3 regions of the Staphylococcus ursi genome follow, and region 1 is predicted to be linked to each of the others. Evidence: riboswitches for the same ligand, from Rfam matches in the RefSeq annotation. Region 1 holds a riboswitch; each other region holds the start of a gene.
What was found. Region 1 has a riboswitch for S-adenosylmethionine ahead of GZH82_RS09450 (M20 family metallopeptidase). Riboswitches for the same ligand answer to the same signal wherever they lie in the genome.
Positions count from the first base shown of each region.

Region 2: linked by a shared signal. The riboswitch ahead of metX (homoserine O-acetyltransferase MetX) and the one ahead of GZH82_RS09450 (M20 family metallopeptidase) in region 1 are both predicted to bind S-adenosylmethionine.
Region 3: linked by a shared signal. The riboswitch ahead of metK (methionine adenosyltransferase) and the one ahead of GZH82_RS09450 (M20 family metallopeptidase) in region 1 are both predicted to bind S-adenosylmethionine.

Region 1 covers NZ_CP048279.1:2,028,044-2,036,146, forward strand. Annotated here, with positions in the region: gene GZH82_RS09440 (DUF2750 domain-containing protein) at 536-1,207, opposite strand; gene ldmS (L-aspartate--L-methionine ligase LdmS) at 1,324-2,514, opposite strand; gene GZH82_RS09450 (M20 family metallopeptidase) at 2,519-3,703, opposite strand; SAM riboswitch class I at 3,802-3,907, opposite strand; gene GZH82_RS09455 (S-ribosylhomocysteine lyase) at 4,204-4,674, shown strand; gene GZH82_RS09460 (DoxX family protein) at 4,734-5,087, opposite strand; gene GZH82_RS09465 (pyrimidine-nucleoside phosphorylase) at 5,099-6,400, opposite strand; gene deoD (purine-nucleoside phosphorylase) at 6,617-7,327, shown strand; gene GZH82_RS09475 (thiol-disulfide oxidoreductase DCC family protein) at 7,872-8,103, opposite strand, start outside.
Region 2 covers NZ_CP048279.1:13,549-21,651, reverse strand. Annotated here, with positions in the region: gene dnaB (replicative DNA helicase) at 1-817, opposite strand, end outside; gene GZH82_RS14010 (DUF6007 family protein) at 993-1,121, opposite strand; gene rplI (50S ribosomal protein L9) at 1,275-1,721, opposite strand; gene GZH82_RS00075 (DHH family phosphoesterase) at 1,718-3,685, opposite strand; gene GZH82_RS00070 (DUF2232 domain-containing protein) at 3,690-4,523, opposite strand; gene metX (homoserine O-acetyltransferase MetX) at 4,834-5,799, opposite strand; SAM riboswitch class I at 5,883-5,987, opposite strand; gene GZH82_RS00060 (AzlD domain-containing protein) at 6,055-6,384, opposite strand; gene GZH82_RS00055 (AzlC family ABC transporter permease) at 6,381-7,073, opposite strand; gene serS (serine--tRNA ligase) at 7,386-8,103, opposite strand, start outside.
Region 3 covers NZ_CP048279.1:1,293,556-1,301,658, forward strand. Annotated here, with positions in the region: gene menC (o-succinylbenzoate synthase) at 1-524, shown strand, start outside; gene yidD (membrane protein insertion efficiency factor YidD) at 500-751, opposite strand; gene ytkD (RNA deprotection pyrophosphohydrolase) at 810-1,280, shown strand; gene GZH82_RS06015 (alpha/beta hydrolase family protein) at 1,261-2,037, shown strand; gene GZH82_RS06020 (hypothetical protein) at 2,346-4,031, shown strand; gene pckA (phosphoenolpyruvate carboxykinase (ATP)) at 4,156-5,748, opposite strand; SAM riboswitch class I at 5,996-6,107, shown strand; gene metK (methionine adenosyltransferase) at 6,213-7,412, shown strand; gene GZH82_RS06035 (NERD domain-containing protein) at 7,500-8,103, shown strand, end outside.

The sequences.
Region 1 (8,103 bases):
AGAGTGTACATTAGGAGGTAACCGAATTGGATTTTGGGAGCAGTACAAAAATTTCATGTACAACAAAGATTTCGTCGTACTGCCCCCGGCAAGGATGACTAGACTTCTCAAAAGCATGCGTATTGAGAAGTTAGACAGCTACTGCGATAAATAATAACCACTATTTAATGTAAAGCAGTAAATGTTAGCAGTATGCACTCATTCCCTCAGGAGTCTCAGCCTTCTGGACAATCTGACATTAAATAAGTGTAGGAATGGGGGCAATCTTTTAAAATGAAGCGAATCAAATGATTTATGTCATCAAGTTAAATTGGTTTTCTATTCAAAGCTTCAAAAGTTACAAGAAAAGCGCAATGACATTCTTTTTATTTATACTTTTCAATCCATTCATCTCTCATCTTAATCAAAAAAGGCTGAGATATTGTCATCTCAACCTCTAATCATAAAACAGTTTTCAATATTGCTTTGTACTTACATCTTTTTAAGTGACTACTCCCAAAACAGTCGTTTCGCGATGTAATAAGCATCATCACTTCTAAAACGTTAATTCATTGGCGAGTTTTTGTGCTGAGACGATGGTGCCGACGACGCCTGGTTTCACATCAATGGCTACATAACGATTGTCATCACGCAATTCATCCAACCAATCCGCAAATACTTCGCCTTCTACATCGATTAATTCAAACGTTTCAAAGTCTTCTTCCGCTACTTTTTCAGCACGTTTACGCAAACTCCAAACTGGCATAAAATGCGACTGATCAAAGTTGTCATTTTCATCATAAACAATCATAAATTGACGGTCGCCTTTTTGACTCAAACCATAAACGGTATCTGTTTTCGCCACATCTTGCACAAACTCACGAATACGAATGTTGTCTAAATCTGTCATCAAATCATTTGTTGCTTCTACAATTTTAATTTCATGGCCTTCTGCATCATCCGTCACATTCACCAATGCTTCGTCTTCTTCATCAAACATCTCGTCCAATTCATAAGTTGCAAAACGGTCAATATCCATTGTTTTAATTTTGTCGTATTCAATATTCAAATTATCTAAATACGCTTTGGCTAAAGATTCACGTGTCCAAAAGCAAAATAACAATTTGTCATTATAACGGTGCTTAATCATTTTTTTATCCTTGACAGCAATAAAAAATTGTTCGTTTGTAAGTATATCTTTGTAAAAACGCTCATTCTTATATGACATGACTCTGCTCCTTTTTTCAATCAAAATCACTGACAAATATAAACTAGACATCGCTATTCGTCAAATTTCGATGATATGTTCTCCTTCAACTATAACATACCTCAACGAATCGTGTTTTATAAGCCTGCACGTGCTATAAATTGTTTTTCATATGCCTCAATTTGTTCTGGACTGTCGGCATGCCAAATACACCCAAATCTCGAATTGACGTGTTCTTCTTTATACCAATCCCCGTCATAGTAGGAAAGTGGATACAAGACACCGCGTTGAACAAAGTGACGAATCGCATCAAAGAATCGTGCATTGTTTCCATTCGCAAAATAACTGTAAAACTTGTGATGTGGACCCGTTAGTTGATCTTTGAGCAATAACATACTTGTCGACCCATTTTGTCTAAAATTTAAATCAATGGCATATACATCGCCATGTTTATCGACGAGTAAATCAAACCCAGCAATGCCGATAAATCCTTTTTTAACAGCGATATCCATAATCTCATACCCTGCTTGAATGACTTGTTCTGGCACAGTTATCGCATTGATGTTGCCGTTATAAAAGCCATACGCATTTGTCAGTTGTTTAGCCGAACCTAAGTACACGATACCATCTTCGGGGTGCCATGCAAACTGAACGCAATAGTTATCGACAGCTTCAACACATTGTTCGATAATTAAAGTGTCTGTCGCCGCTTCAGCTTTTTCGACACGTGCGATGGCTTTCTCCAAATCATTTTCGTTATAACAAATCATGACGCCGTAACCCCCTGCAGTCGGCAAGTCATCTCCTGGTTTAATGACGAGCGGTAACTCCCACTGTTGGACTGCCGTTTTGAAATCTTGAAATGCGACAATTTCGCGCTCAGGCACATATTGGCCACCCGTCCATTTCGGAATTAATGATTTGTTGTTTAAGTCTTTGAATAACTGTTTGTCCATCGCATAGTGATTCGCGTCAACAATATTATCCCCATGGACATATTGGAAATAAATTAAACGCGCTTCCTCTTCTGTCAGTCGTTTTAATGTCTGTTCATAACTTTCTTGGTCGTGAAACGTAATGACATTATCCGGAATTTCTCGTCCTATGAGTTGAAATAACTGTTGTAATCTGTCAGTGACACTCGCTTCATGAACGATGACTGGCAATTGTGCAATCAGTAATTCACGCCCTGTTAAAAAGTTGGATTGATGTTCATCTGGTGCTAACCAAGGATTCGACACATATGAGGGTCTTGACGTGTAAACGATGTTCGTGTCATAAATTTCTCCCATTGTTAATTGACTTCGATATTGAATATTGTGTGTCATTTTGTCATTTCTCCCTTTTATGTTGATGCTCCTTTTGTATCTCGGCTAATAACGTTTGATCTTGTATTAACTTGGCCCCCATTAATGCGATCATTTTTGCGCCTTTAATGAGTGCGTCATCCCCCATTGGACTTGCTGCAGCTTCACGAAAACGGTGAGTATGGCCGACTAAACTTCTTGGACCAATTTTGACGTGCGGATGAATCGTTGGCACGACATGACTGACATTCCCCGTATCAGTCGAACCGTAGCCAAAATCATCATGACTGACTTCTTCACCAAGTTCCGTTGCATAATGTTCGAATAATTGATCTAACAACGGTGATTTAATGAATTCGTTCACACCGTTTTGAATCGGTTCAAATTCAAAATCACATCCCGTTTGTATCGCTGCACCACGCGCAATATCATGCACTCTTGAAGTGAGTACATCCAAGTCTTTTCTTGTCGTTGCACGTGTGTAAAACCGCGCATGCGTAAAGTCAGGAATAATGTTCGCTGCTTGACCGCCATCTAAAATGACGCCATGCACACGTTCAGTCTTTTTAATATGTTGACGGAGTTGTGCGACCCCATTAAAATAGCTCAACATTGCATCTAAAGCGTTGCGTGCTTCTGCAGCATTTTCTGAAGCGTGCGCACTTTGGCCGTAAAACTTAATATCTAGTACGTCTACAGCAAGTGTTGGAATAGTCGAATACGTTTCATTACCCGGATGAATCATTAAGGCAACATCGACGTCGTCAAAGAGCCCTTCTCGAACGTATGATGCCTTCGCACTCCCATTTTCGCCACCTTCTTCTGCCGGACAACCGAACAGAATGACTTTACCGCCAATGTCATCTACCACTTGTTTTAATGCAATAGCTGCTAACATGCTTGATGTTCCAATAATATTATGACCGCAAGCATGCCCTAAACCTGGCAATGCATCATATTCAGCGAGATAACTGATGGTCGGCCCCTCAACTTCCGAGTCGTATGTCGCAATAAAACCTGTAGAATGCCCTGCAATGTCGCGCTCAACTTCAAAATTGTGTTCTTTTAAATTTTCAATCAGCAAACGCGATGCAAAAATTTCTTCGTTACCGAGTTCTGGACGTCCATGAATTTGATGACTCATATCTATATAAGCCCATCTATGTTGATCGATATAATCTAAAATACGTTGCTCTACCGTTGTCACCATGTTACTCCTCCTTAAACAAAAAATGTTATCCCCATTTACATCCAACACAAACATTGATAAGTGTGACTGATGTATATATGTGATAACATCTCTGCCTTCATTTATCTTTCAGCATTTACACTGTTGGAATTCGCACCTTTATCGCCGTACGATGAGGTTGCTGGGTTTCATCGGGCCAATTCCCTCCACCGCTCTTGATAAATATTGATTCAATTTTGTAATTATTTTAACGAATTTTCCGCACTTTGTCATGTTATTTTTAACACTCTTCAAAATTTTCATACTATATTTTACTCTTTTTGCATCACATTTTCATGTCTCAACGACTTTGCGCTGACTCACAAAAAATTTTTTAATGCATCAATTCATATTAAACCACTCGTAATAATAAGTTTAAAGCTCCTTTCCCTATTATATCGGCATTTAAAAACTTTGTCGCCCCCCTTTCATCTTGATTGGAATATGTTAAAATGGATTTAAACATGAAGGAGGTCATACCAATGCCAATAATGAACGTTGAAAGTTTTAATTTAGATCATACGAAAGTGGTCGCACCATATATTCGTCTTGCGGGTAAAATGCAAGGGCTCAATGGAGATGACATTTACAAATATGATATTCGCTTCAAACAACCTAACAAAGAACATATGGAAATGCCAGGACTTCATTCTTTAGAACATTTAATGGCTGAAAATATTCGTAACCATTCAGACAAAGTAGTCGACTTAAGTCCAATGGGTTGCCAAACAGGGTTCTACGTCTCTTTCATTAACCATACCGATTATGATGATGTGTTAAACATTGTCGAACAAACGTTACAAGATGTTTTAGCCGCTGATGAAGTGCCTGCGTGCAATGAAGTTCAATGCGGTTGGGCTGCTTCACACTCATTAGAAGGTGCAAAAGAAATCGCACAAGCCTTTTTAGACAAACGTGTCCAATGGCATGACGTCTTTGGTACTGGCAAATAAGTATTTAAAAACCGAGCAACGACACGATTTTACTGTGTGGTTCCTCGGTTTATTTTTCACTATAATTTCTTAATCATATACATCAATACAAATTGCATCGGGAGACGTCCGTATAAAGCAGTATCCGATAATGGTTTGTCACCTAATGGCAATTTTTTACGTGCCATATAAATGTTGGCAGGAAAAACGGCAAGTAAAAATGCGTTAATCCAATTTTTCAATGCGTTTGACGGGCGTCGCAACACTAACAACACACCGATTACAATTTCGCACACACCTGTCACAAGTACAGCTGTTTTACGTAAAGGTAAATATGCCGGCACAATATTTCTAAATTGGCGCTCTCTCGTAAAATGTAAGACACCAATTGCTATAAATGCGAGACCTAATACGATTCGACCTAGTTTTTTCATCCTATCATCCTTTATTCAGTAATGATTGTATGAATGAGCTGTGGCTGTTCTGCGTGGTCTGAAATAGTAATGTTATCATACAATTTTTGTTTGACTTGTTCTACATCTTCACTATTCGCATAAATCGTCAATAATGATTCGCCTTCTTCTACACGATCACCGACTTTTTTGTTCAATACGAGCCCCACTGCTAAATCAATGACATCTTCTTTTGTTTGACGACCCGCACCTAACATCATTGAAGCAATACCGATTTCATTGGCAATCATTTCCGAAACGACACCGCTACGTTTGGCTGGTAATTCAAATTGATATTGTGCCGTTGGTAATTTTGATGGATCATCGACAACAGATGCGTCTCCACCTTGATTGCTTAAGAATGTTTTGAATTTTTCTAGTGCTTTACCGTTATCAATCACTTCTTGTAACATACCACGTGCTTCATCTAAATCTTTCGCTTTTTGAGCAAGCACAACCATTTGAGAGCCTAAAGTTAATACAAGTTCTGTTAAATCTTCAGGACCATCACCTTTCAACGTATCGATCGCTTCTTGCAATTCGAGCGCGTTACCAATCGCACGACCGAGTGGCTGGCTCATATCAGAAATCATCGCCATCGTTTGACGTCCAACTTGGTTACCAATTTTAACCATTGCATGTGCCAATTGTTCAGCATCTTCAACAGTTTTCATAAATGCGCCGTTACCCGTTTTAACGTCTAATACAATCGCATCAGCACCCGCTGCAATTTTTTTACTCATAATTGATGACGCAATTAATGGAATAGAGTTCACTGTCGCTGTTACATCACGGAGCGCATAAATCTTTTTGTCTGCAGGCGTTAAATTACCTGTTTGACCAATGACTGCTACACGATCTTCATTCACTAACTTCACGAATGTTTCTTCTGAAATTTCAACGTGGAAGCCTTCTACTGATTCTAATTTATCAATCGTGCCACCTGTATGACCTAAACCACGACCACTCATTTTCGCAACAGGTATATCTAATGCCGCAACTAATGGCGCAAGAACAAGTGTCGTTGTATCACCTACACCACCTGTTGAGTGCTTGTCGACTTTAATCCCTTCAATGTTAGAGAGGTCGATTTGATCACCCGATTCCACCATCGCCATCGTTAAGTGCGCACGTTCTTCATCTGTCATATCTTGGAAAAAAATTGCCATTGCTAAACTAGACATTTGATAATCAGGAATGTCATCATTTGTATAACCCTTTACGACAAATTCAATTTCTTCTTTCGTTAAAGCATGTCCATCCCTTTTTTTAGCAATAATATCAACCATTCTCATGGCTATTCCCTCTTTTCTATATCATTTTAAAGTTACCCTATTGTTGTATCCGCTTTTATTATATACGAATGACTACGATTGGTGAAACGAAAGAATTTCTGATTATTTATCAATTCATCAACTTTTATTCATACGTCTCCTTCAAAACTTCGTCGACATTTAACGATACATCTGTTATCTTTAAAGTGATAATAACGAATTAAGGAGATGTTTTAGATGACTCAAGGCACACCACACATTCAACCTAATGGTAAAAAAATTGCAAAAACAGTCTTAATGCCAGGTGATCCATTACGTGCAAAGTTTATTGCTGAAAACTTTTTAGAAAACGTTGAGCAATTTAACGACGTACGTAACATGTTTGGTTATACAGGTACGTATAAAGGTAAAGAAATCTCTGTAATGGGATCAGGTATGGGGATTCCAAGTATCGGTATTTATTCATACGAGCTTTATCATTTCTTTGATGTAGACACGATTATTCGTATCGGTTCTTGTGGTGCAATGCAAGAAGATATTCAACTTTACGATATTATTATTGGTCAAGGCGCATCAACAAACTCAGATTACGTAGATCAATTCCAAATTCCAGGTCACTTCTCCCCACTCGCTGACTTTGATTTAGTCGTGAAAGCGAAAGAAAAAGCTGATGAAATCGGTGCACGTGCCCACGTAGGTAACATTTTATCTTCAGATACATTCTACAATGCGAACCCAGACTTCAACCAAAAATGGATTGAGATGGGCATTTTAGGTGTTGAAATGGAATCCGCAGGTTTGTATTTAAATGCGACAAAAGCAGGCAAAAAAGCATTAGGTATTTTCACAGTGAGTGACCATTTACTTCGCGATGAAGCAACAACAGCAGAAGAGCGTCAAAATTCTTTCACACAAATGATGGAAGTCGCATTAGAAATCGCTGAATAATGGTTAAAAAAGCCACCTAACATGACAATGTAGGTGGGTTTTTTATGATTCAATTATGAAACAACTATTAAACGACTGAATAATGGGATATCTCAGTACTTCAAATTTAAACATCATATCATTTTGAATATAGAAATAAAGGACATCATTTAACTTTAAAACTCATATTATTATTTCGAATAGCAATAAAGATTGCATGGACTGCCCGAGACTCCCGAGGGATGAATACGTAAACAAATTCTACCATCATACTTTAATAGTGATTACTGTTTATCGCAGTAGCTGTCTGACTTCTCAATACTTTCGCTTTTAAGAAATCTAGTCAGCCTTGCGGGGCAGTACTACGAAATCTTTGTTGCACATGAGATTTCTGTACTGCTCCCAAAATCCAATTTGCCTTCCATCAAGTTTACAAATGAATCAAGCCAAATTGAGTTGAGGCAAGCCCCCTGGGAACGCGAGGGCAAGTTTTGCAATATTGTATTGAGAAATAATTTACATTTGTTAAAAGTTTTAAAAATGATGTCCTTCATTGCTTGATTACTTATTCTTTTGTAGGGACTTGGCTTTGTTTGAAAAAGGTCTGTTCATAAGCATTGGCTTTCGCCCAAGTCGTTTTCCACATTTTATCACGGTTATCCGCAAACAATTGATAACCTAAATTTCGCAACGGTTTTGGAACGAGCCACAGTAATGCAGCTAACCATTTATAACCATCTAACGTAAAAATCAATTTCGCAATCGCTGTAGATTGAAATGTGAGATGGTCCCCTTCT
Region 2 (8,103 bases), 880 kb from region 1:
CTTCTTCAGTCATGGTCCCCGTACGTAAACGGTTCGAATCGACATTTCCAGAACTACAAATCATACGTGTCGCCAATTGGTCTGCACCCATCTCTAATGAGAAAATACCGACCGTATATTGATCTTCATGGGTTGCTACTTTTTGCGCAATATTAAGAGCGAAGGCAGTCTTACCCACAGAAGGTCGTGCCGCTAAAATAATGAGATCATTACGGTTAAAGCCTGCTGTCATCTGGTCTAGATCACGGTAGCCTGTTGGAATCCCTGGCGTTTGACCACTATTTTGATCCAATTGTTCCGCATTATCGTAAACTTGCCCCAATACATCACGAATATCTTTAAAACCATCACTCTCACGCGTAGAAGACAGCTCCAAAATACGACGTTCTGCATCGTTCAGCACGGTATCTAAATCTAATTCATCATTATAGCCATCATTCGCAATACTATCCGCAGTGTGAATCAGCTTGCGTTTGACTGCATTTTTGAACACCACGTCTGTGTAGTATTGAATATTTCGCGTTGTCGGTACATTCGATGTAATTTCAGCAAGATATTGGGGACCTCCCGCTTCATTCACGACCCCTTCTTGTGTGAGTCGATCCAAAACAGTCACAATATCAATATCTTTGCCATCTTCATTCAGGTCCATCATCGCACGGAAAATATGCTGATGCGCACCACGATAAAATGATTCAGGCAACAAAATTTCTTGCGTGGACGACATCAATTCTGGGTCGAGAAAAATCGCCCCCAGTACAGATTGTTCCGCCTCATGACTGTGTGGCATTCGATTATGTTCATACATTTCATCCATGCCAATGACCTCCTCACTTTCATGACATATACTTAACATATTCTATAATAACCTAAACCGAATCACAATACACGATTAAGCATGTTCACAAATGCATCTCGCTTCTATACTCACATGTCTTGAGATTCATGAATTAACATACTCATCATAATTTTTATTACTTCCTTTTCTTTCTCTAATATAAGATGTAAATAATAACCGTGGATAATCCAATAGAAGATAGCATAACAATAATAAGAGACATTATTATTTCAAAAAGATTGTCTTTAGGTAAAACATTGATAATGAAAAACATTGGAATCATGGATATGATATAAACCCACACATATCTTTTTAACTCTTTTTCTATATTTTCCATCTTATCAAATCCTTTTAAACTCTTTTTCTCTATGATATTACAAATGTGTAATGAAAAAAGCCGGTGACCTCTGCACCAGCTTTCCTCACAACCTTATCATTATTGCTCTACAGTATGCACACGAATCGTACCTTCAACCTCTTTATGAAGCTTCACAGGCACATTGGTATAACCTAACGCATGAATACCGTGTGGCAATTCCATTTTACGTTTATCAATCTTAATATCATGTTGCGCTTTCAATGCTTCAGCGATTTGTTTCGTAATAATAGAACCGAACAATTTACCGCCTTCACCAGATTTCGCTTTGACTTCAACTTCAAGCTCTGCTAAACGCTCTTTCAACGCTTTCGCATCTTCAAGCTCTTGTTGTTTGTCTTTTTCAATACGTTTATTTTTTTGTTCTAATTGTTTCAAGTTCCCTGGTGTTGCTTCAACAGCATAACCATTTTTGATTAAGAAGTTGTTCGCATAACCCACTGGTACGTCTTTAACTTCACCTTGTTTCCCTTTACCTTTAACATCTTGTGTAAAAATCACTTTCATGATTCGTCACTCCTATCCAATTGTTCATTAATCGCTTGTTGTAATTTTTCGATAGCCGCTTCAACACTCACGCCCTCTAGTTGTGTTGCAGCGTTTGTGAGATGACCGCCACCGCCCAATGCTTCCATAGTGAGTTGGACGTTGAATTCGCCGAGTGAGCGGGCAGACATACCGACGAGATTTTCTTCACGACGCGCAACGACATACGCCGCTTCGACACCATCGAGACTCAACAATTCATCGGCTGCTTGGGCCACGGTCACAGGATGGTAGATTTTGTCATCCGGACCATGTGCGATTGCGATACCATTCTCTTGTAATTTCACCGTACGAATCAACTCTGAACGGTTAATATACGTCTCAATATCATCTTTTAAGAAATGTTGCGTCAAGATTGTATCAGCCCCGTGCGCACGGAGATAACTTGCTGCATCAAATGTACGAGAGCCTGTACGCAATGTAAAGTTACGTGTATCGACGATGATACCTGCATACATTACAGTTGATTCTAAGCGTGTTAAGCGTTGTTCAGTCGGTTGATACTCGAGTAGCTCTGTCACAAGTTCTGCGGTAGAGCTTGCATATGGCTCCATGTAGACGAGTAACGGACTTGAAATAAAGCTTTCGCCACGACGGTGATGATCAATAACCACTTTACGATTGGCTTTATTTAAAATGTTCTCATCAATAACCATTTCCGGTTTATGCGTATCTACGACGACAAGTGTTGTACGAGATGTCATCATATTCCATGCATCATCGGACGTCACAAAACGCTCTTTCAATTCTGGTTTTTCATCGATTTCATCCATCACACGACGTAATGTAGGATCGATGTCAGATTCATTTAACACGATGTACGCTTCCAAGTTGTTCATCATCGCAAATCGAGTCACACCAATCGCCGCACCAATCGCATCTAAGTCTGGACGTTTATGTCCCATAACGATGACTTTGTCGCCTTCTAACAAAATGTCTTTCAATGCATGGGAAATCACACGCGCTCTTACACGGGTACGTTTTTCCATCGGGTCAGTCTTACCGCCGTAAAAACGTACGTTGCCATTCATATTTTTAATCGCAACTTGGTCACCACCACGGCCTAATGCGAGATCAAGACCTGATTGTGACAATTCACCTAAGTCAATTAAGTTTTCTGAGCCTTCACCTACACCAATACTTAAAGTGAGTTGTGTACGATAACCGACACTTTTTTCACGAAGCTGGCTTAAAATATCAAACTTTGTCTCTTCTAATTCACGTAAAATACGACGATTCAAGTATGCGATAAATTGATCAGAACTGTAACGCTTGAAATACACATTATGTTCTTGTGCCCAACGACTAATGACACGTGTCACCATCGAGTTGATTTCAGAACGTTGCGTATCGTTCATATTTTGCGTAATTTCATCATAGTTATCTAAAAAAAGTGTCGCAATAATCGGCTGTTGATCATCGTACGCTTGTTGGATGGTTGCTTCTTCCGTAATATCTATAAAATACAAAATATGTTCTTTTTCTGAATAACGGACGCGATAGGCGTAAGCACCATCTGCTATTTCAATTTCTTTCGCTTTTTCGAGTTGCTTTAAAATATTCGGGTACACTTCATTGATCGGATCTGAAATAACATTCCTTTCAATCCGTTCTGACATGAAAGGGTTGACCCACTCAATTTGATCATTTTCATTTAACACAATTAAACCTAGTGGCATCGTCTTAACTGCACGATCACTACCTACTGATATTTTGCCACTCAAATCATCTAAATAACGATCTAAATAACGATAGAAACGTCTAAAAATAAAGATACTGATAATGAGCATGACAAATAACAGAATAGCAGCGATAAACGCAAGCCACTGATTAAAGAAAAAGGATAGACCTACAATGATGATTGCTGTAACGGTAATCACTAAGAAAGGTACGATCAACGCTTTCTTCATTGAATGACGATTCATCTTGTCACCTCTTATCATTTTTTATCATACGTTTTAAATTCAATCCCAAATCGAGTAAACCAATAAGGCGTGTCATTGGATAAAATAGCACACCGACAATCACTAAAATCACTTTTAACGCGCCGGGCATTTTTTTAATAGATGCAAAGAAATGAATAAAACTTAAACCTTGAATAACCAATAAGAAACCTAAAACGATTTGGAAATTAATGCCAATGCTATTCGGCGTAGTGGCAGGTTGTGTTGTAATCGTTGTTAATAATGCCAATGCATACATAATGAAAACTGAACGCTTCATTTGCCAGAAAAAAAGTGGGCGAAATACAGGTGTTGCCACTTTGAACTTACGTAAAATCGGGAAAATGATGAGCAATGTGATGATAGCATAAATTGCAATCGCTACTACAATCATCCCCGGCAACTGTATTGCGAGTTGTTGAAGCGAATTGTTTAAAATCTCTTGTGCTTGTTGATCCAAATTTTCTAACTCTGCAGTTTGATGCACAATTGCACGATACGGTTGCAATAAGTCATCAGCATACGGGATTTTTTTCAAAGTTTGTAAAATCATTATCGCACTTAATGTTAAAACACTTGCCACGAATGTCACTGAATATAAGATGCGCTCTTTAGAAGCACGTTGGACTAATAACTGACTAATAACCATACTTAAAACTAAAATAATGATTAAAAATGTCATCACAAAAACGTTGCCTGTGAGCGTTGAGAGAATTATCGCGATGAGTGCGACTAAGCCAAACGAATGCTTAGATTGGTACCATAAAACGATACCTGGGATTAAACTAAAGCATGCCAAAATAATTGCTAATCCAGGCATAACATGTATAACTAAAGTCACCGCTAACAACGCCACAATGCTGATTAGGGTTGCTTTAGGATTAATTTTCGAAAACAAAGACGCCACTTCCAAACTATTATAGTCTATAAATTCTATTTTACAGGCTTTGTAATATGAATACAATTTGCGCCACATGATTTCACGCGTCTTACAATTGAATTACAAAACGTCACTTTTCTTAAACACATTAGAAAAGCTATATTTTAGCTATTATCCCTAAAATATAGCTTCTTGTCTAGTATTCTTAGTTGACGCAATTATAACAAAAAGGTAACGTTTTCGTCTAAAGTTAGCGTCTAAATCGTGAAACTTTTAGGAAATGATAAAGGTACGGTGCCCAATCGTTAAAATTCAATAAAAAGCCATCATGACCTACATTATCAGGCACAAAGAAATGGCGGTGATATTTGAAATAACAGCCTAACGCAGCGACTTGGTCATCTGGATACAGCAAGTCATCTGTAAAGCCGAGCGTGAGTACTTTCGTGTCTAATGATTGGAATACGTTTGCGACATCATCTCTACCATGGTGAATGTCATGACTATCTAATACATCGAGGAGTGTTAAATAACATTGCAAATCAAACTGTTCTTTAAATTTGTCGCCTTGATGCTTTTGGTATAACACTACTTCATCAGGTGTGAAGCGCGCATCATAACTTTTAGAGGACCGGTACGTTAAAAAGCCGAGTTGCCGCGCGATACTTAACCCTTCTTCTCCTGCTAAATGAATAGCTTGTCTCGCAATTTCATTAAACGCCCGACTATAAGAAGACGTTTTTTCAGTAGCTGCTAAAATGACAGCCTTTTTCACTTCGAATTTTTGATTGTAGAGGAGCTCCATCACTTGCATGCCACCTAATGAGCCACCGATGAGAATGTCGATTTTTTGATGACCTAACGCTTCGATGCCTTTCTCAAGGGCACGCACAATATCTCGCATTGTGAGCTTTTTTGGGAAGTTTGGATCTGTTAAACGAGAACTCGACCCAAATGGACTACCAATCACATTAAATGTTAGAAATTGATAATCATGAACTGGCATATACCCCCCATCAATAATCTCTCGCCACCACCCTGGATTGTCTTCTGTACCATAAGTGAGATGGTTGCCTGTCAACGCATGACATACGACGACGAGTGGTTGGCCAGGATAACCTACATACTCATACCGAAGTTTCAAATTTTCAATCGTTTCACCGGATTCTGTCGTAAATGCACCTAATGCTAATGTGTCCACGTGATAATTCACCATTTTAGTCTGCCCTCCCTCTAAAAATTAAAAAAGTTGTACAACCTTTGACGGCTATACAACGTTCGTAAGTCAGTTTTTAAATGAACTTATCATCCACATGACGTGGTTGGTTGTAGCACCGTACTTATAACGATAAGTGGTTGCTGAAGTGTCACTGGGCCAAATCCCTCAACTTCTCTTAATAAGCTTATTTTTAATTAAAGTTATGTTGTGTCTTTAATCATACCGCAAACCTATCACGTATGCAAATGATTGTTAGAATAATCCGATAGTTCTCAACAATGCCACACTGACCATACCGACAATGACTGTTATCGTTAAACTCCTTGTCCAAAAAGCAATGATAAGTGTCGGAATGAGCGCGATGATAAAGTTCCAATTCAATGTATAACCCATCACACCTCCTTGTTGCTGAATGAATCCATCCACCACTAATGCAGTAAATAAAGTAATCGGAATAAACGTCAGCCACTTGAGCACCTTTTCAGACAGTTCCATACGCGAAATCATGACAAAAGGGGTGATTCTGATGAGTAAAGTGCCAAGTCCTGCTAAAAAGATCGTCCAAAATACGTACATGCTCATCGGTCAATCACCATCCCTATCGTCGCACTTAAAGTCGATGCAAGTAAAATTGCTAAATATGAAGGCAAAAACAAACTGAGTAGTAACATCATAACAATAACAATTGCAACTAAGTAGAGATACACACGTAACTTCGATTTCGTAATGCCCTCAAATTGTGAAATTGCTAAAAAGATAAACATCGCTGTAATCGCATAGTCTAAGCCAAATACTTCTGGATGTTGGAAGAAATCACCTAACAATCCCCCGAGCACAGTGACCAATGCCCAAAATAAGTAGGCCAATAAATTTAAGCCATACATCCACTGATATGTAATCGTGTGCCCTTTCGAATAAGGCGTGATAGCAACAGCAAATGTTTCATCCGTTAACAAAGACCCTACACCTACCCTATGTATCAAATGATCATGTTTGAAATTCGGCGCCAATGTCATACTTAATAAAAACATACGACTATTGACAATCATTGCAGTGAGCACAATGACCCAAATCGGTGTCTGTACGGCAATGAGTGCGATAATAATAAATTGTGCTGCCCCTGCATAAACGAGTAAAGAGAGCAGTAATATTTCTAAAATGTTGAATCCTGATGTGACACTTACAATTCCAAATGAAAAGCCTACCCCAGCATATCCTAGTACAGTTGGGAGACAATCTTGGATACCTTGTTTAAATGTAGTATAAGACATTGAGACTCACCCCCTTGAAAATTTTTCTTATTATAGTACAACTTATCTCATTACGCTATCAAGTCAGTCTTACCTCATACGTACCTCAGCCTAACCTACCGTGTAAAAACACTTTTATAAAGGAGTTTATATAGATTTAATAATATTGAGATAACAATTGATGAGGTATGTCTTATTTTTTACTTTTATTACTTTTTACCCTCCCTTGCCCTCTTCAGACGTAAAAAATCAGAAGTTCGCATATTAAAAATACGAGCTCCTGATTTGATTTCAACTCACCTTTATTTAATTGTTCGTAACTTCATTTTCATCTTATAGAGGTTTAATGACAGTTTGTCCACCCATGAATGGCACTAACGGTTCAGGCACCGTAATCGTACCGTCTTCATTTTGATAGTTCTCTACAATCGCCGCAAATGTACGACCTACTGCTAAACCAGAGCCATTTAACGTATGTGCGTATTCAGGTTTGGCATCTTTATCACGTTTGAAACGGATATTTGCACGACGCGCTTGGAAGTCTACACAGTTTGAACATGAGCTGATTTCTTTGTAGTCATTGTAGCTTGGTAACCATACTTCTAAGTCATATGTTTTACTTGCACCGAAACCAATATCGCCTGTACATAAAATCACGCGACGGTATGGTAAGTTCAATGCTTCAAGAATCGCTTCTGCATTTGATGTCATTTCTTCTAAAGCGTCCCATGAATCTTCAGGTTTTTCGATACGTACCATTTCAACTTTATTGAATTGGTGAAGACGGATTAAACCACGTGTATCACGGCCTGCTGATCCCGCTTCACTTCTGAAACATGCTGATTGACCTGTAAACTTAGCTGGTAAGACACCCGGCTGTACAATTTCGTCTCTATAGTAGTTTGTCAAAGGTACTTCTGCAGTTGGAATTGTGTATAAGCCTTCTTTTTCTACTTTAAATAAATCTTCTTCAAATTTAGGTAATTGTCCTGTACCGTACATCGCTTTAGCATTGACTAATTGAGGCACCATCATTTCGCGGTAACCGTGT
Region 3 (8,103 bases), 730 kb from region 1:
AAATGTTAGCGACGATGTATCCAGATATTCCGATTTCGACTGATGCGAATCAAACGTTAACAGAATTGGATACCGAGACGTTAAAGCGATTAAAACCGTATCTTGCATTCATTGAAGAGCCTTTCGAAACATTGGATGTCGAAGCGGATTATACCCATTTTCCATCGATTGCACTCGATGAACATGCGACAAGTCTCATAACGACAGAACAGCTCATTCAAAATGCACATATTCAAACCGTCGTATTAAAACCATTTCGTTTAGGTGGGATGGATCGTGTGTTAGACGCAATGCAAGTGTTGCAAGATAAAGGGATTCGTGTCGTGATAGGTGGTATGTATGAATGTGGCTTGAGTCGATATTTTACAGCATGGCTTAGTCAACGGGGCGATTACGCAGGAGATGTGACGCCGGAAGGGTTTTATTTTGAGCAAGATGTGACAAACAATGCAGGCCGGTTGCACAACGGACAGTTATATTTCGAACCGCCCGTAGTGAATCAGTCTTTATTATTACCGTTATGATGATGAGATGATTTTTTTAATGGTACAGGATCAAAGCCGCCTTTATGAAACGGATGACATTTTAAAATGCGTTTCAAACCGAGCCAACTTCCTTTAAGTGCACCGTGAACTTGTATCGCTTCTAATGTATAATTGGAACATGTTGGATAAAAACGACACGAAGGCGGTGTCAGTGGCGAAATGAAACGCTGATAAAAACGGATAGCGTAAATAAACAGTGTTTTCATAGTCCAATCCTCCTTCAATCAATCATATTGTAACACAGAAAGAAAGGGCGTATGGGGCGTGAAGTTTACAGATGAAAATCAGCAAACCGTCATTTTAACGTTTAAAAATGATGCTGATGAAAAAGATGGGGGTCATGTGCTAGCGTTACCTATTTATGAACAACAATTGGTATTAACACAACATCAACAACGCGGCATTGAATTTCCAGGTGGTAAACGTGAAGCAGGTGAATCAAGTTTAGATGCATTAAAGCGCGAGTTGTATGAAGAAACGGGCGCTTTAGCTGAACATATTTATTATATTGCGCAGTATGAAGTGCAAGGAGAACATGATTGTTTTAAAAAAGATGTTTATGTCGTCATCGTTAATGCGATAGATTGCGATGTGCACTATCACGAAACGATGGGTCCTATTTTAACCCGTTCGATAGATGCGATTGATGAAGCGGATAAAAGTTATTTATTAAAGGATCCTGCCATATTACGATGTGTCGAAAGGATGAGAGCACTTGGCTTTTATCAAGAGTAAAAAAATGCCAGTCTTTATAGAAAATCACAAAATAGAAGAATGGACGTACGAGGTCAATGGCTTACATGTGAAAGGTCTAAATGTAGCACCTCATCAACCTGTGAAACGAATTGTCATGTATTTGCGTGGCGGTAAAGGTCAAGTCGGTCGTGTACGTCTTGCGAGAATGTTGCAATTTATTACGCCAGATACCTTGGTGTTTGCGCCGTATTATCGTGGTAACAACGGGAGTGAAGGGAACGATGATTTTGCAGGTGCGGATTTGGCGGATGTCACGGTTGCAGCAGACATGTTAAAAGCACGTTATCCAGAAGCTTCATTACATCTCGTCGGTTTTTCACGTGGCGGAATCCAAGGGTTGTTGACATTCCAAACCGTTTCGGCAGATAGTTATATCATTTGGGGTGGTGTGACAGATTTACATTTAATGTATGAAGAGCGCGTGGATTTAAGAGGGATGCTCAGAAGAATGATTGGTCACCCTAAAAAAGATATCGCAGCTTATGAGTCGCGGAATGCATTGAGAGACATTCACGCGGATGCGCCACCCATTTTCATTGTTCATGGTGGAAAGGATATACAAGTTGGCATTCATCAAGCTTACTTTTTAGAAGAACATCTGAAAAATGTGGGTGCACGGTATGATACTTTCTATCAGATGAAAGAAGGGCATGTGCCCCGTCCGCCAGCGATGAAACATGTTCTAGAACGTATTCAACAATGGATGACTGATATCGAAAAAGGCACAAAATTTTAAAATATACACGTCATGTGAATGTCGTAAAATGAGCAGAGAAACTGAGCGGCTCATTTGAAAAGACAGGGGCATGACGTGTTTTATTTTGAGATGTAAAGGTTACGAGCATGGTTTAGCGCATTAAATTGAGATTCGATATTGCTAACAGGTGTTGCCTTGTTATAATAATATTGAGTAAAATATTATTTTGAAGTGGATTGATATTGTCAGTTGCATCATCACACATTGCGTGCGATGGCCAAGTGAGTATCGTCAATTTCGTATTGTCTCGAATCGTTTTGGTGTCGATATGAGTCTGCTTGGAGGTTATGATGAGGAGAAAACAACAAAACTATATTAGTGATGTACATACGCTTAAGACCTATTTGAAAACAGTGAATGGGTTTCGTGATTACTGGATTGGAACGGCTTTTTGGGACATAAAAAATTCAAAAAGAATTATTACAATTGAGGCTCCGCGTTTCGACTCAAATGAAAAGAACGATGTCACCTTAGTATGGGAGTTGACTGTATATGATAGTGGTTCTTCTAGTCAAATGATAGAAGACATCTACGCACAGCCTTTAACTGAATTGATTTTGGATGGCAACAGAATAAAGTTTCAGTTTGCTGACGGCTATTATAGTTTTAAGTTTGGTGCTTTAGGTTTAAGAATTCCAATTAGATCTAAAGAGGATTCTTATTTAGAAATTCAACGAGTTAATCTAGAATATTTTATAAATTTATTGAATAATGGTATGAAACTTGATAATTTGGCTTTTTCATTTAAAAGCGATAATAATGATGTTTGCTATTTTATCGGCTGTATAAATGGGGAAGAAAACCCTTATTCGGAATTTTTTTCCGACTATTCAGAACTAAAAACATTTGAAAACGTTGAAGAACTGTTTAATTCGAATATTTTTAATGGGAAGTCGTTGAAAGAACGATGGACAGAAGTGTTAATTGACAGTATAAATGGTATTCAATTTGGTGATTGGTTGACACAATTTAATGAGGGCTTAAAAATCAATCTTTATGAAGCAAATGACAAAATAATAATCAATGGTGTGGAATTAGATGGTTGGATTGATCAAAGTAAAATTTGTCATACTTGTGGAGTAAGCTCATGCTATTTCTTTGATTTTGATGCATATTGTTGTCCTACATGTAATATTTGGTTGACTAATGATGTTGGTGTTGAGAAGCGACCACTTGAGCCGGAGTTATTATGGAAACCGCATAAACTACTACCGTTTTGTCAAGTAAGGTTTTCTCCATATGAAAAGGTTTATATGTATTATAGTCCAAAACAAAACCTTTCTCCTTGGGAATGGGTTTTAGTCCCAGTAGGTAAAAAACACATTGAAAGAGAAGCACAAGTGATTAAAGCTTTTAAAAGTCCAGCTCACCAACTGCCAATTTCACTCAATAAGGTGAAGACAGTTTTGCAAAAATTACCGAATCTTGCTGATGAAGTGTCGGAAACTTTAAATGAATTACTTGAAAAGGGGAAGGTATGTAATCTTTCGAGTAAAAAGAATTTAGTGGATGTCAATGTCGCTTATGATGTTTTAAAAACACCTTTAGGGCATTTTTGGTTAGAGTTAAATAATCAGCCAATTCAAATGTCTATTAACACTGTATATCCGAAACCGAATACGATACTTTTTGTTGAAGGTGTTTATCGGATGAAACCTTACCGACATGAATTTGAGGATTTTCAACACCTCAAAATTTGTACAGATGTCAATATTAGAAAAGCCAGATACATTGACCGATTTGGAGATAATATAAACGATGGTGCTCGTTGGCAAATAGGAAAATATGATATAGGAATAGCGGCACGAGTTGAAGATTGTGTAAAAAGTGATGTAAAAACAACTGCTATGAAAATACCTTATTATTTTAAATGGAATAAAAAATATAAGGAAATGTATGGATTTACAGTTGTTTGGAAATATTACAAGTCAGATATCAATTACAACTTTATGTGGCATTTTTATTGGTTTTAGAATTATTTAAGTACATTGCTAGCATCAGAAGAATAGATAGGCACTAAAATACGACAGCTCCAACCAAATAAAAAGTAGTGTCATCTCTTGTCTAACAAGAAATGAACACTGCTTTTTTTAATGACTATTCTGCTGATTGACCTTTAAATCCACCTGCTGCTTCTAATTGTTGGGCATCCTCGCCAAATTTTTTGAAGTTCTCTTTAAAGCGATTGACAAGGTTTTGTGCTTGTTCTTCGTATGCAGTTGGGTCTGTCCATGCGTTTTTAGGTTGTAAAATTGTTGTTGGGACATCTTCAATTTCAGTTGGAATCGATAAACCGAAAATGTCGTCTTTTTCAAATGTAGCTGTTTTTAATTTACCGTTAATCGCTTCATTCACCATTTTACGTGTGTATTTTAATTGGATACGGTTACCGACACCAAATTGGCCACCTGTCCAACCTGTGTTTACAAGGTATACATCAACATCGTGCTTGTCGATTAAGTCACCTAATAATTCAGCGTAGACTTCTGCACGTAATGGTAAGAATGGTGCACCAAAGCATGTTGAGAATGATGGTTGCGGCTCTGTAATACCACGTTCTGTACCTGCCAATTTAGATGTGAAACCACTTAAGAAATGATACATCGCTTGGTCTTTATCTAATTTTGAAATCGGTGGCAGTACGCCGAACGCATCTGCTGTTAAGAAAATAATGGTATTTGGATGTGACGCTTTGGAAGGTAACACAATGTTATCGATATAGTTGATAGGGTATGCGGCACGTGTATTTTCAGTGTATTTGTTGTCATCAAAATCAATGTGACCGTGCTCATCAACGACTAAGTTTTCTAACACTGTTCCGTAACGGATAGCGTCAAAAATTTGTGGTTCTTTTTCTGCAGAGAGGTTGATTGCTTTCGCATAGCAACCTCCTTCAATATTAAATACACCATTTTCATTCCAACCGTGCTCGTCATCACCAATTAATTTACGATTTGGGTCTGCTGAAAGTGTTGTTTTACCTGTACCAGAAAGGCCGAAGAATAATGCGACGTCTCCTTTGTCACCTACATTGGCAGAGCAGTGCATACTCATAATACCTTGTTGTGGCAATAAATAGTTCATAATAGAGAACACAGATTTTTTCATTTCTCCAGCGTATTCTGTACCACCAATTAAAATGATTTTATGTTTGAATGAAATGATGACAAATGTTTCAGAACGCGTGCCATCTACTTCAGGATCTGCTTTAAAGCGTGGTGCAGAAATAATCGTGAAGTCCGCTTTAATTTTTGATGCTTCTTCTTTTGAACTTGGCTTAATAAACAAGTTTTGAGCAAATAGATTATGCCATGCAAATTCGTTGATGACTGTGAGTTTCAGTTGTGATTCTTGGTCACTCCCTGCATAACCGTTGAATACGAACAATTCGTCTCTTTCATCTAAGTACTTCACAACTTTTTCATAAAGATTTAAGAATTTTTCTTCTGAGATCGGTTGGTTAATGGAACCCCAATCGATATCGTCTTTAATTTGTGGATTATCAACAATGAATTTATCTTTTGGAGAACGCCCCGTATACTCTCCAGTTTTCGCATTGATTGCACCTAATTCTGTCAGTTCGGCTTCATTTCTCTTTAAAATTTTGTTGTACAATTCAGTCGTTGTGAGTTGAAAATGTGAACTCGGCTTGTTAGCTACTGTTTCAATCGCATGTTTGTCGAATGACATGATAATATCCCTCCAAAGTAGTTTCGGCAATGTAAGCCTTTACAATTAAAGAGTATAACATATTCGTTAAATAATCCCTACTCAATGAAGAAAAAAATTAAGATAAAATAAAGAAAGTAAAGTAATGTTACATCAAAGTAGAAAAATAAATGTAAACGACAAAGATGTTTCACGCATCATTTTGAAAAGGGCGGTAAGATGAAATTGACATCGGTATTAAAGTTTTGTAATATGATTTTAACGGATTCTCTTATCCTGAGTGGTGGAGGGACATGGACCCTATGAAACCCAGCAACCTCTTTTAACGAAGAAAGGTGCCAAACCGTTTGCAGACACAATACTTGTCTGAACGATAAGAGCGAATGGACGTTAGAGCCTTCACTCTATTTTATAGTGTTGAAAGGCTCTTTTTTATTGAGCTCAGATAGAGAATGTTCGTAATACATAACAAAAAGGAGTTTATTATGACTTATAACAGACGTTTATTCACTTCAGAATCAGTTACTGAAGGTCATCCAGACAAAATTGCTGACCAAATTTCAGACGCAATTTTAGATGAAATTTTAAAAGGAGACCCGAATGCGCGCGTGGCTTGTGAGACGACGGTAACGACAGGGATGGCTTTAATCGTTGGTGAGATTACAACTTCAACTTATGTTGATATTCCAAAAGTCGTTCGTGAAACAGTAAAAGAAATTGGATACACACGTGCGAAATATGGTTATGACTACAAAACGATGTCTGTCTTAACAGCGATTGATGAACAATCACCTGATATTGCACAAGGGGTCGACCGTGCTTTAGAATACCGTGAAGCAGGAAACGAAGAAGTATTAAACACAGGTGCAGGTGACCAAGGTTTAATGTTTGGTTTCGCGACGAATGAAACAGACACATTCATGCCATTACCGATTGACTTGTCTCATAAATTATCGAAACGTTTATCAGAAGTACGTAAAAATGGTACTTTAGATTATTTACGTCCAGATGGTAAAGTCCAAGTCACAGTGGAATATGATGAAAATAATCAACCGAAACGTATTGATACGATCGTAATTTCAACGCAGCATCACGAAGAAATTGAACTTGAAAAAATTCAAAATGATATTAAAGAATTCGTTATTTATCCGACTGTAGATAAACAATTGTTAGATGAAGAAACAAAATTTTTCATCAACCCTACAGGCCGTTTCGTTATCGGTGGACCTCAAGGAGACGCAGGTTTAACAGGTCGTAAAATTATTGTTGATACTTACGGGGGGTATGCGCGTCACGGCGGCGGTGCATTCTCTGGTAAAGATCCGACAAAAGTAGACCGTTCAGCTGCGTATGCGGCACGTTATGTCGCTAAAAATATTGTAGCAGCTAACTTCGCTGATAAATGTGAAGTCCAATTGGCATATGCGATTGGGGTGGCACAACCTGTTTCGATTGCCATTGACACATTTAACACTGGTAAAGTAAGTGAAAATGTATTAATTGAAGCCGTAAGACAAAATTTTGATTTACGCCCAGCAGGTATTATTCAAATGTTAGATTTACAAAAGCCGATTTATAAACAAACTGCGGCATACGGTCACTTTGGACGTAATGATGTGCAATTGCCATGGGAACGTACAGATAAAGTTGAAGTTTTACAAGAAACAGTCAATGCATTAAAATAAATTTCTTGATGATAACTATCGCTAATTTTATAGTTATTTAATATAATAGAAATAACTGTAGAAAAGTGATAAAGGAAGGTATTGCTCATGACACAATTTGGTCCAATGGAAATCGGCCTCATTGCTGCGATTGTTGTAGCAGCATTATTCTTTATTTTGTTTTTAGTGGCATTGAAAAGCAAAAAGAAAGCGAAAGAAACTTATGCGAATCAATATCAAACAAAACAAGATAAATTAACACACGAACATCAAGAAGAACTTGAAAAAGTCCGCATCGACAAGAAAAAAGCAGAAACGCGTCATAAAGAAGAATACGAAACAATGGTATCTTCAAAAAACAGAGAAATCGATGCACTGAAACTATTCTCTAAAAATCATAGTGAATATGTGACAGATATGCGTTTACTTGGCATTCGTGAGCGTTTAGTCAAAGAAAAGAGAATCCGTCCAGAAGATATGCATATCATGGCGAATATCTTTTTACCAACGAATGACTTAGAAGACATTACACGTGTCAGTCATCTCGTTTTAACACGCACAGGCCTTTATGTAATTGATTCAGAATTGTTAAAAGGGCATGTTTATCAAGGCATCAGTCAACAGCAATTTTCTGACAATCCAATGATGGAACAAGTGTTTAAAACGTTGAACTTAAGCCCACAAACGCCGCAAACAGTTGTTTTAGATCAAA